4 regions of the Rhizobium sp. CRRU65 genome follow, and region 1 is predicted to be linked to each of the others. Evidence: predicted binding sites of a transcription regulator. Region 1 holds the regulator's gene; each other region holds the start of a gene.
The links. The regulator LexA, encoded in region 1, represses DNA repair genes until DNA is damaged. The targets are predictions, from matches to a motif close to TGTTCNNNNTGTGTTCNG.
Positions count from the first base shown of each region.

Region 2: a site for LexA is predicted at 1,345-1,362, ahead of uvrA (excinuclease ABC subunit UvrA). Genes of this name have one in related genera too.
Region 3: a site for LexA is predicted at 1,982-1,999, ahead of ACM5SV_RS02270 (ImuA family protein). Genes of this name have one in related genera too.
Region 4: a site for LexA is predicted at 1,805-1,822, ahead of recA (recombinase RecA). Genes of this name have one in related genera too.

Region 1 is NZ_JBLYZH010000008.1:250,320-253,570, reverse strand. Features, by position in the region: gene kdsA (3-deoxy-8-phosphooctulonate synthase) at 1-275, opposite strand, end outside; gene ACM5SV_RS18870 (VOC family protein) at 272-1,168, opposite strand; gene lexA (transcriptional repressor LexA) at 1,367-2,086, shown strand; gene ACM5SV_RS18860 (ComEC/Rec2 family competence protein) at 2,067-3,251, opposite strand, start outside.
Region 2 is NZ_JBLYZH010000020.1:103,374-106,624, reverse strand. Features, by position in the region: gene ACM5SV_RS31325 (hypothetical protein) at 17-382, opposite strand; gene ACM5SV_RS31320 (single-stranded DNA-binding protein) at 691-1,200, opposite strand; gene uvrA (excinuclease ABC subunit UvrA) at 1,485-3,251, shown strand, end outside.
Region 3 is NZ_JBLYZH010000001.1:480,225-483,475, forward strand. Features, by position in the region: gene ACM5SV_RS02265 (Y-family DNA polymerase) at 1-1,249, opposite strand, end outside; gene ACM5SV_RS02270 (ImuA family protein) at 1,170-1,922, opposite strand; gene ligD (non-homologous end-joining DNA ligase) at 2,204-3,251, shown strand, end outside.
Region 4 is NZ_JBLYZH010000015.1:820-4,070, reverse strand. Features, by position in the region: gene alaS (alanine--tRNA ligase) at 1-441, opposite strand, end outside; gene recA (recombinase RecA) at 596-1,690, opposite strand; gene ACM5SV_RS25985 (carbohydrate kinase family protein) at 1,920-2,864, shown strand; gene ACM5SV_RS25980 (pseudouridine-5'-phosphate glycosidase) at 2,953-3,251, shown strand, end outside.

The DNA of each region.
Region 1 (3,251 bases):
TTGAGGTCGGCAAAGACCTCCATGCCCTTCTCGATCCCGATACCGCGTTCGGCCGACAGCGAGGTCCGGTTCGCCTTGTCGAAGGAGCTCTTGTAGACGAGGCCGATGCCGAGCTTTCCGCAAAGCTCCTTCAGCGTGCCGGCAACCATGAAGGCGTGGTCGCGGCTCTCCATCTGGCAGGGACCGGCAATCAGCGACAGGCGGCCGGTATTGGAAAAGGTGACCTGGCCTTGGCCTTCGCCGACCCTGACTTCGGAATTCGTATCAGTGCTCATCGTGTTTCCTCGAAGGCGAAGAGCGTGCCCTGCCCGGGCGCGGGCTTCACCAGAATGCGATTGTTCTTGCGCGTGTATGTCACCCCGTTAGCAGCCAAATGCGCTTCTGTCACGGCAAGATCGGCGACAGCGAAGAGGATTGCCCGGCCGCGCAGGCCGCGATCTGCGGATGAGTCGGCGATGTCGAAATAGGCCTCCAGCCCTTCCCGCGTCATCAGGCTGATTTTCGCATTCGATGCCGCGATATTGGCGCCGAAACCGGTTTTCTCGACTGCCGATTGCGCCACGGCAAGGCTGACGAAGGCTGCGAAGGCGGCAGCATCAGGCGCGCAAAGCGCTATCTCGACTATGCCGGTCACGCCATTGGCATGCGTCTCCAGCGCGGCGCGCTCGGCCGGTAGCGGATTGACGCGCTCGACGGTGAAAAGCAGGAGATCCGGCGCGCGCAGGTCGGCGGCGAAAGCCAGCTTGAAGCCGGCAATCGTCTCGGAACCGTCCGGCATCGTCATCGGCCGGGTGAACTGCAGCATCTCGCCGGCGCTCGATCCGTTGCCGACGAAATTCTGATGATCGATGCCGGCATCCTTGCTGCCGAAAGCCAGCCCCGAAAGCCCCTCCTCGCCACAGCGGAAACGGAAGGCCTGGTTGCGGGCAGTGAAGACATTGCCTTGGCGCGCCGATGCCTCGCTCTCCTCGACGCTCGCAATCCCGAGTGGCTCCAGATAGGTCTTGTCGGCAAAAAAGACGCAGGCGTTTTCCGTTCCGAAGGGATGGCGCGCATCGGCGGCAACGGTGAAGCCGAGCTTGCCGAGCCTCTCGCGCGCCAGATCGATATTGACGACCGGCAGCACGACATGATCCAGCGGGTGCGGTTTGGCGGAATGCTCGTTCATCATATCCCTCCTGGAAACGGCAAGAGATGTGCGACGGCGCGCCCCTCAATACAAGAGATGTGTCCCAATCCGGCGAATGAAAATAAAAATCTCAACGAGTTGGCGCCAAGTTTTACGGAAATTTAGCTACTTGCGGAACACATATGGAACATATAGTGTCTGTTCTGGATTTGTTTCAATCACGAGGTCACAACGTCGATGCTCACGCGCAAACAACAGGAGCTTCTCCTTTTCATTCACGAGCGCATGAAAGAATCCGGCGTTCCACCGTCTTTCGACGAAATGAAGGATGCTCTGGACCTCGCCTCGAAGTCCGGGATTCATCGCTTGATTACAGCGCTAGAGGAGCGAGGCTTCATTCGCCGCCTACCGAACCGCGCCCGCGCGCTCGAGGTCATCAAGCTTCCGGAGGCCTACAGCCCCAGCATCCAGCCGCGGCGCGGCTTTTCGCCGAGCGTCATCGAAGGCAGCCTGGGCAAACCTCAGCCGGTCGCCGCCCCTGCTCCCGCAAAACCCGTCGCCGACAACGGCAACTCGGTTTCCGTGCCGGTCATGGGCAGAATCGCCGCCGGTGTGCCGATCTCGGCGATCCAGAACAACACCCACGACATCGCCGTTCCGGCCGACATGCTCGGCTCCGGTGAACATTATGCGCTCGAGGTCAAGGGCGATTCGATGATCGACGCCGGCATCTTCGACGGCGACACCGTGATCATCCGCAATGGCAGCACCGCAAGTCCTGGCGACATTGTTGTTGCACTCGTCGATGACGAAGAAGCGACACTCAAGCGCTTCCGCCGCAAGGGCGCCTCGATCGCACTGGAAGCGGCCAACCCGGCTTACGAGACCCGGATTTTCGGACCAGACCGTGTTAAGGTGCAGGGCAAACTCGTCGGCCTCATTCGCCGCTATCACTGACATCGGTTAGGCCGGATTCGGTAAAGCTGTTGCTGCGCCAGTCAAAGGCGCGATGGCGCATCCATGGTCGCGACAATGCGTCAAATGCGGTTGCCACCTCCAGGCCGGCGTCCGCGAAGCGCAACTCGATGGATCCGGTCCTGCGCAGCGTCTCGCCGGTGAAGAGCGTCGCACCTGAGCGGCAGCTGTTGAAACGCAGGCGGACCGACGTCACGATGATATCGGCCGCGTCGCATGCCGGGCCGAGATAGGCGGCATTGTCGATGACAGCAACCACACGACCATTGCCAAGCCTTGATGCGCACCAGGCCCTCTTGACGCAGGAAAAGCGGTTTGCTTCACCGGCCGCTGCGGCCGCCCGCATCGCTGTCCTCGCTTCGTTCTGCTGATCGCGGGAAAGCTTGACGCGGCGGTCTTCTCCTACCTGCGGGATAGCAGGACCATCCAGCATCTTCGGCGGATCATGTCTCGGCAGGACCAGGGCTCTCTGCCACTGGTCGAAGATGAAATCCGGTGGTCTTTCACGGTTGGAAGCCATTGCTGCCGCTTCGACCACCGCGACGAGACTGCCATCCTCCGAAATCACCAGATCCGGCGGCCGGGGAACCGGTAGAAGCAACAGGATGAGCGTTGCGACCGCGATGATTGATGTGCCGATATGGCGCAGCCGGGTGCGGAGCAGCGTCAGCAGCAGAAAGCCTGCCACGGCGACCGCGAAATACCAGGCGGGCAAGCGGCCGACGTCGATATTGCCATCCCAGCCGGACACCGTCTTTGCGACCGCGATCACCAGATCGAGGCCGAATCCGACGACCTTCCAGGGCAAAACATCCAGACCGAAAGGCATGAGCAGCATCGCCAGCAAGCCGGCCGGCATGACGATGAAGGAGATGATCGGCATCGTCGCGAGGTTTGCCGGCAGGCCGTAGGCGGTCAGGCGATGAAAATGCTCGATCGAAAACAGCGCGGTGGAAAAACCGCCGATCAGCGAAGTCAGGAAGACGCCGCCGAAGAAACCGGCAACCGTAACGACGGGCCTGATGATAGGTAGCTTCAGAAAGGCGTTTTCGCGGACGCGCCGGTCCTTCCACAACTGATAGCCCGAGACCAGCGCCAATGTCGCGGCAAAGGACATCTGGAAGCTCGGACCTAAGACCTCGGACGG
Region 2 (3,251 bases), on a different contig from region 1:
TTGAGCGCCTTTCAATCTAAACTGCGAGAAGTGCGAACGCCTCATTCGGCGTTTCAGGAACCTGCTCCATAGTCAAAGCGCGCACGATAGCTCTCGTCAACTCGCGAAAAATATCTATCGACGAACCTATGTCCGAATGTGCCATTCGATCAAAGGAGAGAATTCCAAAACTAGGTAATGCAGCCTCACCAAGATCCTCTATCCCCTTGAACAGGCCCGGCATGTATTCCGCGGCAAATCCGGTAAGCACTTTGTGGTGACTTGGAGCAAGTGATAGGGACCACCTCTCTCCCTTGGTACGTTCAATCGGGACATTCACCTGCAGACCTTGCGTTTTAGTGGACTTATCCAGGGTAACTGACAGCAGACCATGTACAGTCATGCCTCCAACCGGCCGAGCTATTTCCGCAGCCACGTTCGTCCGATGAGGAGTGCCTTCTCCGCTGGCGAAAACTTTACTCTCCCACAGACGGCATCGAGTTGAATCCATCGACGGCGGTGACTCGTCCAACCAAAGTCGGAGGCGCGTACCGGAAGCTCTATTAAAGATGTGGCAGCTCATTCAGAATTCCCCAAATTCCGGCCGATGTGGTCTGAATCATCTGCCGCGAAATCAAAGAAAAAGAGCATGACGCCATCCAAGGCATCATGCTCTCTCACGTCTCTCACCAAGCCAGGAAAGGCTATCGATCAGAACGGGATATCGTCGTCGAGATCCCGCGAGAAGTTGCCGCCGCCGCCACCGCCGCGGCTCGGCGATGAAGCGGGAGCCGGGGCGCCGTAATCGTCGCCATAATCGTTGCCGCCGGCGCCACTGCCACGGCCGCCGCTCGCGCCGCCGCCTTCACCGCGGCCGTCGAGCATCGTCAGTGTCGAACCGAAACCCTGCAGCACCACTTCCGTGCTGTAGCGATCCTGGCCCTGCTGGTCCTGCCATTTGCGGGTCTGCAGCTGGCCTTCGATATAGAGCTTGGCGCCCTTTTTCACATATTGCTCGACGACCTTGCAGAGGCCCTCGTTGAAGACGACGACAGTGTGCCATTCGGTCTTCTCACGGCGCTCGCCGGAATTGCGATCGCGCCACGTCTCCGAGGTCGCGATACGAAGATTGGCGATCGGCCGGCCATCCTGAGTGCGGCGGATTTCGGGGTCCGCACCGACGTTTCCAATCAGAATTACCTTATTCACACTACCAGCCATACTTCTCACCCTGCCTGCCGCCCTGCCCGGCGGCGTTTAATCGATCGGCGCACCTTAAACCATCACGGACCGCCGATGCGCATGGGCGGCATTTAATCCACATCTTTATCCCATCAGAAAGCCGCATGCAGTCATCAGGAATTTTGTTCTTTATTTGTTCTAGTTTATCCGTATGATCCTGTCAACAGAATCGAAAACCTTGAGCCCTTGCGGATATTCAGCCTCGACTCGCCCGTCGGCATCACTAAATAAGGGCTGTTATCCAGAAAACCAAAGCAGAGACGATGAGCGAACTGAAGACGATCTCCATCCGCGGCGCGCGCGAGCATAATCTGAAGAGCATCGATCTCGATCTGCCGCGTAACAAGCTGATCGTCATGACCGGGCTTTCGGGTTCCGGCAAGTCCTCGCTTGCGTTCGACACGATCTATGCCGAGGGCCAGCGGCGTTATGTCGAGAGCCTGTCGGCCTATGCCCGGCAGTTCCTCGAAATGATGCAGAAGCCCGACGTCGACCAGATCGACGGCCTGTCGCCGGCGATCTCGATCGAGCAGAAGACCACCTCGCGCAATCCGCGCTCGACGGTCGGCACCGTCACCGAGATCTACGACTACATGCGCCTGCTCTTTGCCCGCGTCGGCGTTCCCTATTCGCCGGCGACCGGCCTGCCGATCGAGAGCCAGACCGTCAGCCAGATGGTCGACCGCATTCTCGATTTCGGCGAGGGCACCCGTCTTTATATTCTTGCGCCACTCGTGCGCGGGCGCAAAGGCGAGTACAAAAAAGAGCTGGCCGAGCTGATGAAGAAGGGTTTTCAGCGCGTCAAGGTCGACGGCCAGTTCTATGAGATCGCTGAAGCGCCGGTGCTCGACAAGAAATATAAGCACGATATCGACGTGGTGGTCGACCGCATCGTCGTGCGCTCGGATGTCTCGGCGCGGCTGGCCGACAGTCTGGAGACTTGCCTGAAACTCGCCGACGGGCTGGCGGTCGCCGAATTCGCCGACAAGCCGCTGCCGCTGGAAGAGACGTCGGCCGGCGGCTCGGCCAACAAGTCGCTGAACGAGACACATGAGCGCGTGCTGTTTTCGGAAAAATTCGCTTGCCCGGTCTCCGGCTTCACCATTCCCGAGATCGAACCCAGGCTGTTCTCCTTCAACAACCCGTTCGGCGCCTGCCCGACCTGTGACGGCCTCGGCGCCCAGCAGAAGATCGATCCGGATCTGATCGTGCCCGAGCCCGAGCGGACGCTGCGCGACGGGGCGATCGCGCCCTGGGCCAAGTCGACCTCGCCCTATTACAATCAGACGCTGGAAGCGCTCGGCAAACATTACGGCTTCAAGCTCGGCACCCGCTGGAACGATCTCACCGACGAGGCCAAAGACGTCATCCTCAACGGAACCAACGACAAGATCGAATTCCACTACGCCGACGGCGCCCGCTCCTATACGACGCAGAAAAATTTCGAGGGCATCATCACCAATCTCGAGCGCCGCTGGAAGGAGACCGACTCCGCTTGGGCGCGCGAAGATATCGAACGCTTCATGTCGGCGGCCCCCTGCCCTTCCTGCAACGGCTTCCGCCTGAAGCCGGAGGCCTTGGCGGTGAAGATCGACACGCTGCATATCGGCGAAGTGACTGGTATGTCGATCCGTGTTGCCCGCGATTGGTTCGAGACGCTGCCGGCAAGCTTCAACGCCAAGCAGAACGAGATTGCCGTGCGCATCCTCAAGGAAATCCGCGACCGGCTGCGCTTCCTCAATGATGTCGGCCTGGAATATCTCAGCCTGTCGCGCAATTCCGGCACGCTGTCGGGCGGCGAAAGCCAGCGCATCCGGCTTGCCTCGCAGATCGGCTCCGGGCTGACGGGCGTGCTCTATGTGCTCGACGAGCCGTCGATCGGCTTGCATCAGCGTGACAATGCCCGGCTGCTCGACACGCTGAAGCACCTGCGCGACATCGGCAACACCGTCATTGTCGTGGAACATGACGAGGATGCGATCATGACGGCCGACGACGTGGTCGATATCGGCCCGGCGGCCGGCATTCAC
Region 3 (3,251 bases), on a different contig from region 1:
GTTCGGGATGCGCCAGCAGCCGGACGGGCCGGCGCCAATGACTGACCCAGGTGACCTCTACCGGATCGGCAGCAGGACTGATGCGCTGGACGGAGCGTTCGGGCACGTCGGAGGCAACCGGTGCCACTCGATAAACACGCTGGCCACGGTTGCCGTAAATATCGATGAGCGGCGTCACGTCCTTCACTTCCTCCTCGACCAGCGAGGAGGATTTCTGGCGCTCCTCCAGCGGCTCGGCCATCACCGCAACCAGGGTTAGCTTCTCGATCCCGAAGCCGGGCTCGATCTTTTCCGTCCGGTCGCGAAACAGCTTCGTCAGCCACGCGACATCGCGCACCGGCTTCACCGTGCCGGCGCGGATTGCCTGCCGCGTCCCGTCGACCTTTTCGACGATCAGGTCGGCACGCCGAACACCGAGGCCGCGCCTTTGCAGCTCCTCGGTCAGTTGCACGACCAGCCGGCCGACATATTTGTTGATGGTCTCGGCCGCACCGATCGGCTCGGCGAAGGCGCGGCTGACCTCGACGAGCTCGGCGGTGCGGATCGGATCGATCGGTTCGGGGAGACGGCCGAACATCTGGTCGAGCCGCCGGCCGATCTCTGGGCCGAAACGAAGCGTCAGCGGCGCACGCGGCGTGTTGGCCAATTCGCCGATCGTCTGGAAGCCGAGCGTTCGCAAATCGCTGACGACTTTCCCGGGAAGGCGCAGCAACGCTATCGGCAGCTTTTCGACGGCGCGAACAGTCTCACCTGAAGGCACGATGACCGTTTCGCGGCTGATGGCACGCGCACAGGCGTGGGCCGCACCCCAGCTGTCGGCGATCGCGACTCTGGGGGTTAGCTTCTTGGCCAGGAATTGATTTGCGATCTTCGTCACCATGGCGAGCTCACCGCCCTGCAGGTGATCGGCACCCTCGGTATCCATGACGATCCCGTCGATCCCATCGATCGCGACGATCGGCGAATAGAGCGTCAGCGCCCAAAGGGTAATGCGTTCGAGTGCTGCGGCATCCATTGCAGGATCCGCATCGACCAGCATCAGGCCGCGGAACAGCGCCTGTGCTTTCGCCGCCGGCATGCCGACATGCACGCCGGCCTTTCGGGCGGCGGCGTCGGCGGCCGATACCCAGCGTTTCGAGCCGCTCCTGGCGATCACGGCGATCGCCTGTTCAGGCGGAATAGACGGATCGGCGCGACGAATGCGATCCGTCGGCAGATCCGGAAGATAGATCGAGACGACCCTTGTCATCGCACGCCCTCACGAGAAACTCAGCACATTCACCCGCTTTCACGCGCATCAATTCCAGCAACCATTGGGCTCTCCCCACACCCGGCACCGGCAATTCCTCCGACGGCATGACGCTCACCCGCCACCGCGTGGTCGACGCCGTCGGCTGGCCGAAGTCATTGGCCTCCGTCTGCCGCCGCCAGCGTCGGACGGCAAGCGCCATGGTGCCTGTTCGCTCAGCCGCCAGCTGCAGCCGGCGCGAGCTGACCATCGGCAGGCGAACGACTTCACCGACGACGGCGCCGAGCCCACCAAAAGACAGCCCCTCCTCCATATTGGCGAGCACGTCTTCTTCCTTGTCGGATTCGACAAAGATCACCCGATCGGGATGGAGGCCGACCTCAGCGAGCGCAGGAAAGAACAGGTCTGGCCGCGTCAGGCACCAGACGATTGGGCCTTTGGTGCGGGCCGCAATGCCTGCGGCACAGAGCGCCGCCGCCGCACCATCGACGGTGCCCGAGCCGCCGCCGGCAAATTCGTGCAGGGCGCCATAGGCCAGGCCACCGCCCGGCAGGACTGAATCGATTTCCGGCACGCCGAAGGAGAGACAGCCAGCCTTTCTGGCTGACACGCCCTCCAGCGAGGCGATGCGCTCGCGCAAATCGGAAATCACCCTTTGACGGGCAGCAGTCATCGTTCACGGCTCCCTTCAAGGTCGTGTTGGCGGCCGACATCATGTCGAACAAATGCGGATGTTCTCTTTCTGTTCCGACCCAATACAAGAGTCAAGCAACCGGAGGAATGGGAATATTATCCTGAACATTAGAAATCAGCAGAATACCCATGGGAATCAGGCCAGTAGGCGCCTACGGATTTTTTTCCGAGCGTTTGCCAGCGCTAATCCCTTTGTGTGAATTGCGGGGACAAGTCGGCATCGTCACAGTGTCTTTAAGGTTTTTCTGCTGAACTGTCGGGATGCCAAAGCTTCCGAAATCAAAACCCCTCCTTCGTGACACCGAGGACCCGATCCGTTCCCGGCCGCGGGCCAAGCGAAATCCAGCCCAGCCACAGCTGCTGTTCGATCCCATGCCCGAGCGTGTCGAGCCCGCGCTGGCGCAATTGAAGTCTCATCCGCCAAAGGGAAGCGAGTGGAGCTGGGAGCTGAAATGGGATGGCTATCGCCTTGCCATACATATCGAACCGCGGGGGATTCGGATCCTCACCCGCGGCGGCCATGACTGGACGCATCGGTTTCCGGCAATCGCAGAGGCCGCCCGAGCGCTCGGGCCGGCGACGATGATCATCGATGGCGAGGCGGTCGTGCTCGACGATGAGGGCCGGCCGGATTTCGCGCTGCTGCAGCAGTCGCTGGGCGCATCCGGCAAACAGGCTGGCAACCGTGCCTCCAACGCCGTCCTTTACGCTTTCGATCTTATCTATCTGGACGGCCACGATTTGCGCGGTGTCGAATACCGGTCCCGACGACATCTTCTCGAGGATACATTAAACGCCCCAGGGAATGATCAAGTCGGCGCCGTCAGGCTATCGGAAACACTCGATGGCGAACCAGCTGTCCTGCTGGAGCACGTCTGCCGCCTCGGCCTGGAAGGCATCGTCGGCAAGCACCTCGACCGGCCCTATCGTTCCGGCCGGACCGGGGACTGGGTAAAAGTCAAATGCGTCCAGAGCGAGGCATTCTTCATCGTCGGCTATGAGAGGTCGATGGCATCCCCGGCCGGCTTCGGCTCGTTGGTGCTCGCAGCGTATCGCGGTGATGAGCTCGTTCACGTCGGAAGTGTCGGCACGGGCTTCAAGGAAGCCGAGGCCATCCGATTGCGGAAGATGCTGGACACGCTGCGATGGAAGCGAAAGCAGCCGCCCCTGCCCTATTCCGGAGGTGCCGATATTGTCTGGGTCGAACCGACGCTGATCGCCGAGATCGAGTTTCGCGCCTGGACGGCGGACGGAAAACTCCGTCATCCGTCCTACAAGGGCTTGCGAGAACGCCAGGACAATGCCGACG
Region 4 (3,251 bases), on a different contig from region 1:
GGAAAAGCCAGCGATCTTCTTCCACAGCGTCGCAGCTTCTTCGTCCTCGGAATAGACGGTCACCAGCAGGCGGTTCTTCGGAAGGTCGAAGCCCTCGGTGACGAGCTTCCAGGCAAGCTCGATCGCATTCTCCTTGAAATAGTCGCCGAAGGAGAAGTTGCCGAGCATCTCGAAGAAGGTCAGGTGGCGTGCAGTATAGCCGACATTGTCGAGATCGTTGTGCTTGCCGCCGGCTCGCACGCATTTCTGCGAAGTCGTCGCCGTCGAATAGGGACGCTTTTCGAGGCCGGTGAAGACGTTCTTGAACTGCACCATGCCGGCATTGGTGAACATCAGCGTCGGGTCGTTGCGCGGCACGAGCGGGCTCGACGGAACGATCTCATGGCCGTTCTTCTTGAAATAGTCGAGGAAGGTCGACCGGATATCGTTCACGCCGCTCATGCTATGCCCTTCAATGCTGCCGGAGGCAGGTAAATACAAATCCATCGGCTTTTAACGTTCGCCCCCGCCACTGTCCAGCAGACAAACAAAACCGACCGAATTCTCATCAGGAATGCGGCCGGTTGGAACTGTCCGATGAGTTTAAGCGCGAAAATTACATTTCCGCGGAGGCATCGCCATCGCCGTCATCGGGCTCCGGTCCGCCATTCTGCAGGAAGCGGTCGGCGATCAGGCCGGCATTCTGGCGCAGCGACAGTTCGATCTCGCGGGCGAGGTCCGGATTATCGCGCAGGAAGGTCTTGGCGTTTTCGCGGCCCTGGCCGAGGCGCTGGCTGTTATAGGAGAACCAGGCGCCCGACTTTTCGACGATACCGGCCTTGACGCCGAGATCGACCAGTTCGCCGGTCTTGGAAACACCCTCACCATACATGATGTCGAACTCGACCTGCTTGAAGGGCGGCGCCATCTTGTTCTTGACGACCTTGACGCGGGTCTGGTTGCCGATCACCTCTTCGCGCTCCTTGACCGCGCCGATGCGGCGGATGTCGAGGCGTACGGAGGCGTAGAATTTCAGCGCATTGCCGCCCGTCGTCGTTTCCGGCGAGCCGAACATGACGCCGATCTTCATGCGGATCTGGTTGATGAAGATCACCATGGTGTTCGACTTCGAGATCGAAGCGGTGAGCTTGCGCAGCGCCTGGCTCATCAGTCGTGCCTGCAGGCCGGGAAGGCTGTCGCCCATCTCGCCTTCGATTTCGGCACGCGGCGTCAGGGCAGCGACCGAGTCGACGACGAGAACGTCGACGGCGCCGGAGCGCACCAGCGTATCGGTGATTTCGAGCGCCTGCTCGCCGGTATCGGGCTGCGAGATCAAAAGGTTCTGCAGGTCGACGCCAAGCTTGCGGGCATAGACGGGATCGAGCGCATGTTCGGCATCGACGAAGGCGCAGATGCCACCCTTCTTCTGCGCTTCGGCAATCGTCTGCAATGCAAGCGTCGTCTTACCGGAGCTTTCCGGCCCGTAGATTTCGATGATGCGGCCCCTCGGCAGGCCACCAACGCCGAGTGCAATATCGAGGCCAAGCGAGCCGGTCGAGATCGTCTCGATCTCGACAACATTCTCGTTGGAGCCGAGTTTCATGATCGAGCCCTTGCCGAACGACCGCTCTATCTGTGAGAGTGCCGCTTCAAGCGCCTTGCTTTTGTCCACCGATTTGTCCTCTACCAGCCGCAATGAATTCTGAGACATCCGATCCACCTTTAGGTTATTGAAGCCGCTCTAGCAATGTCGAGTTTGTACCCTATTTGTTCCATTTTCGCAATAGGCGATCAAATAATTGAAAGAAAAAGGTAAAACGACCCGTGTTCTGTATTTGTTTTATCGATGAAAAGCAACGACTTAGGTTTGAAGTGCTGGCACGAGCGGCACAAGGCGCATCGCATCGATTCGCCTTTCGGGCATCGGGAGAGCGGCTCGGATGAAGAAAAAGATTCTTGTTCTCGGCGGCGCCCATATCGATCGGCGCGGCCGTATCTCCGGCGAGACGGCGCCTGGCGCCAGCAATCCCGGCACCTGGTTCGAGGAGCCGGGCGGCGGTGGCTTCAATGCGGCGCGCAACCTGGCAAGGCTCGGTTTTCAGGTGACGATGATCTCGCCGCGCGGCGGCGATCCGATGGGCGAGACGGTCGGAGAAGCTGCCGATTTCGCCGGCATCGACGACCGGCCCTTCGTCTTCCTCGACCGCAAGACGCCGAGCTATACGGCAATCATCGAGAAGGACGGCAATCTGGTGATCGCCCTTGCCGACATGGATCTTTACCGCTTCTTCGTGCCACGGCGTCTCTCCATCCGCTGGGTGCGGGAGGCCTTCGCCGCCCATGACTTCATCCTTTTTGACGCCAACCTGCCGGAAGAGACGATCGCGGCGATCGTCGCGAAGGCGCACTCGCTAGGCAAGCCCGTCGCGGCAATCGCCATCTCGCCGGCCAAGGTCGTCAGGCTGAAACCCTGCATCGGGGATATCGACTACCTGTTCCTGAATGAGGCAGAAGCTGCCGCCCTTGCCGGTGAGCGGCCGGAAGGGGCTGCAGGCTGGCCGCCGTTGCTGAACGAGATCGGCATCAGGAACGCCGTGGTCACCCGCGGCCGGCGCGAGCTCGTCGCGCTTTGCGGCGGCCGCGCCGTGACGCTACAGCCGCCGATTGCCGACATCGTCGCCGATGTCACGGGTGCCGGCGATTCCCTTGCAGCCGGCACGCTCGCCGCATTGATATCAGGCCTGCCGCTCGAAGAAGCCGTCCGCCACGGCACTGCGGCCGCCATACTGACCGTGCAGTCGCGGCACGCCGTCAACGAAAATCTGACGCCCGATCTCCTGAATGAGGCGCTTGCCCTTGTCCCCAAGGTCAGAATTCTGCATTGAAGCGGCGAATTAAATAGTTGAGCATGATGTCGACCGAAAACCGCTCACCCTTTTCGGCATCATGCTCTGTCGATCACAGGACAAGACCATGACCAAGCCCATCTCCCCTCTTCTGCCGATCGCCTATTCGAAGGAAGTCGCCAGCGCCAAGCAGCGCGGCGCGCCGCTGGTGGCGCTGGAATCCACGATCATCACCCACGGCATGCCTTATCCCGGTAATATCGAGATGGCCCGCAGCGTCGAGGCGATCATCCGCGAACAGGGTGCGGTGCCGGCAACGATCGCCGTCATTCACGGCACGCTGCATATCGGCCTTGAAGCCGCGGAGCTGGAACAGTTGGCCAAGGCCACTGAAGTCATGAAGGTGTCGCGCGCCGATCTCGCCTT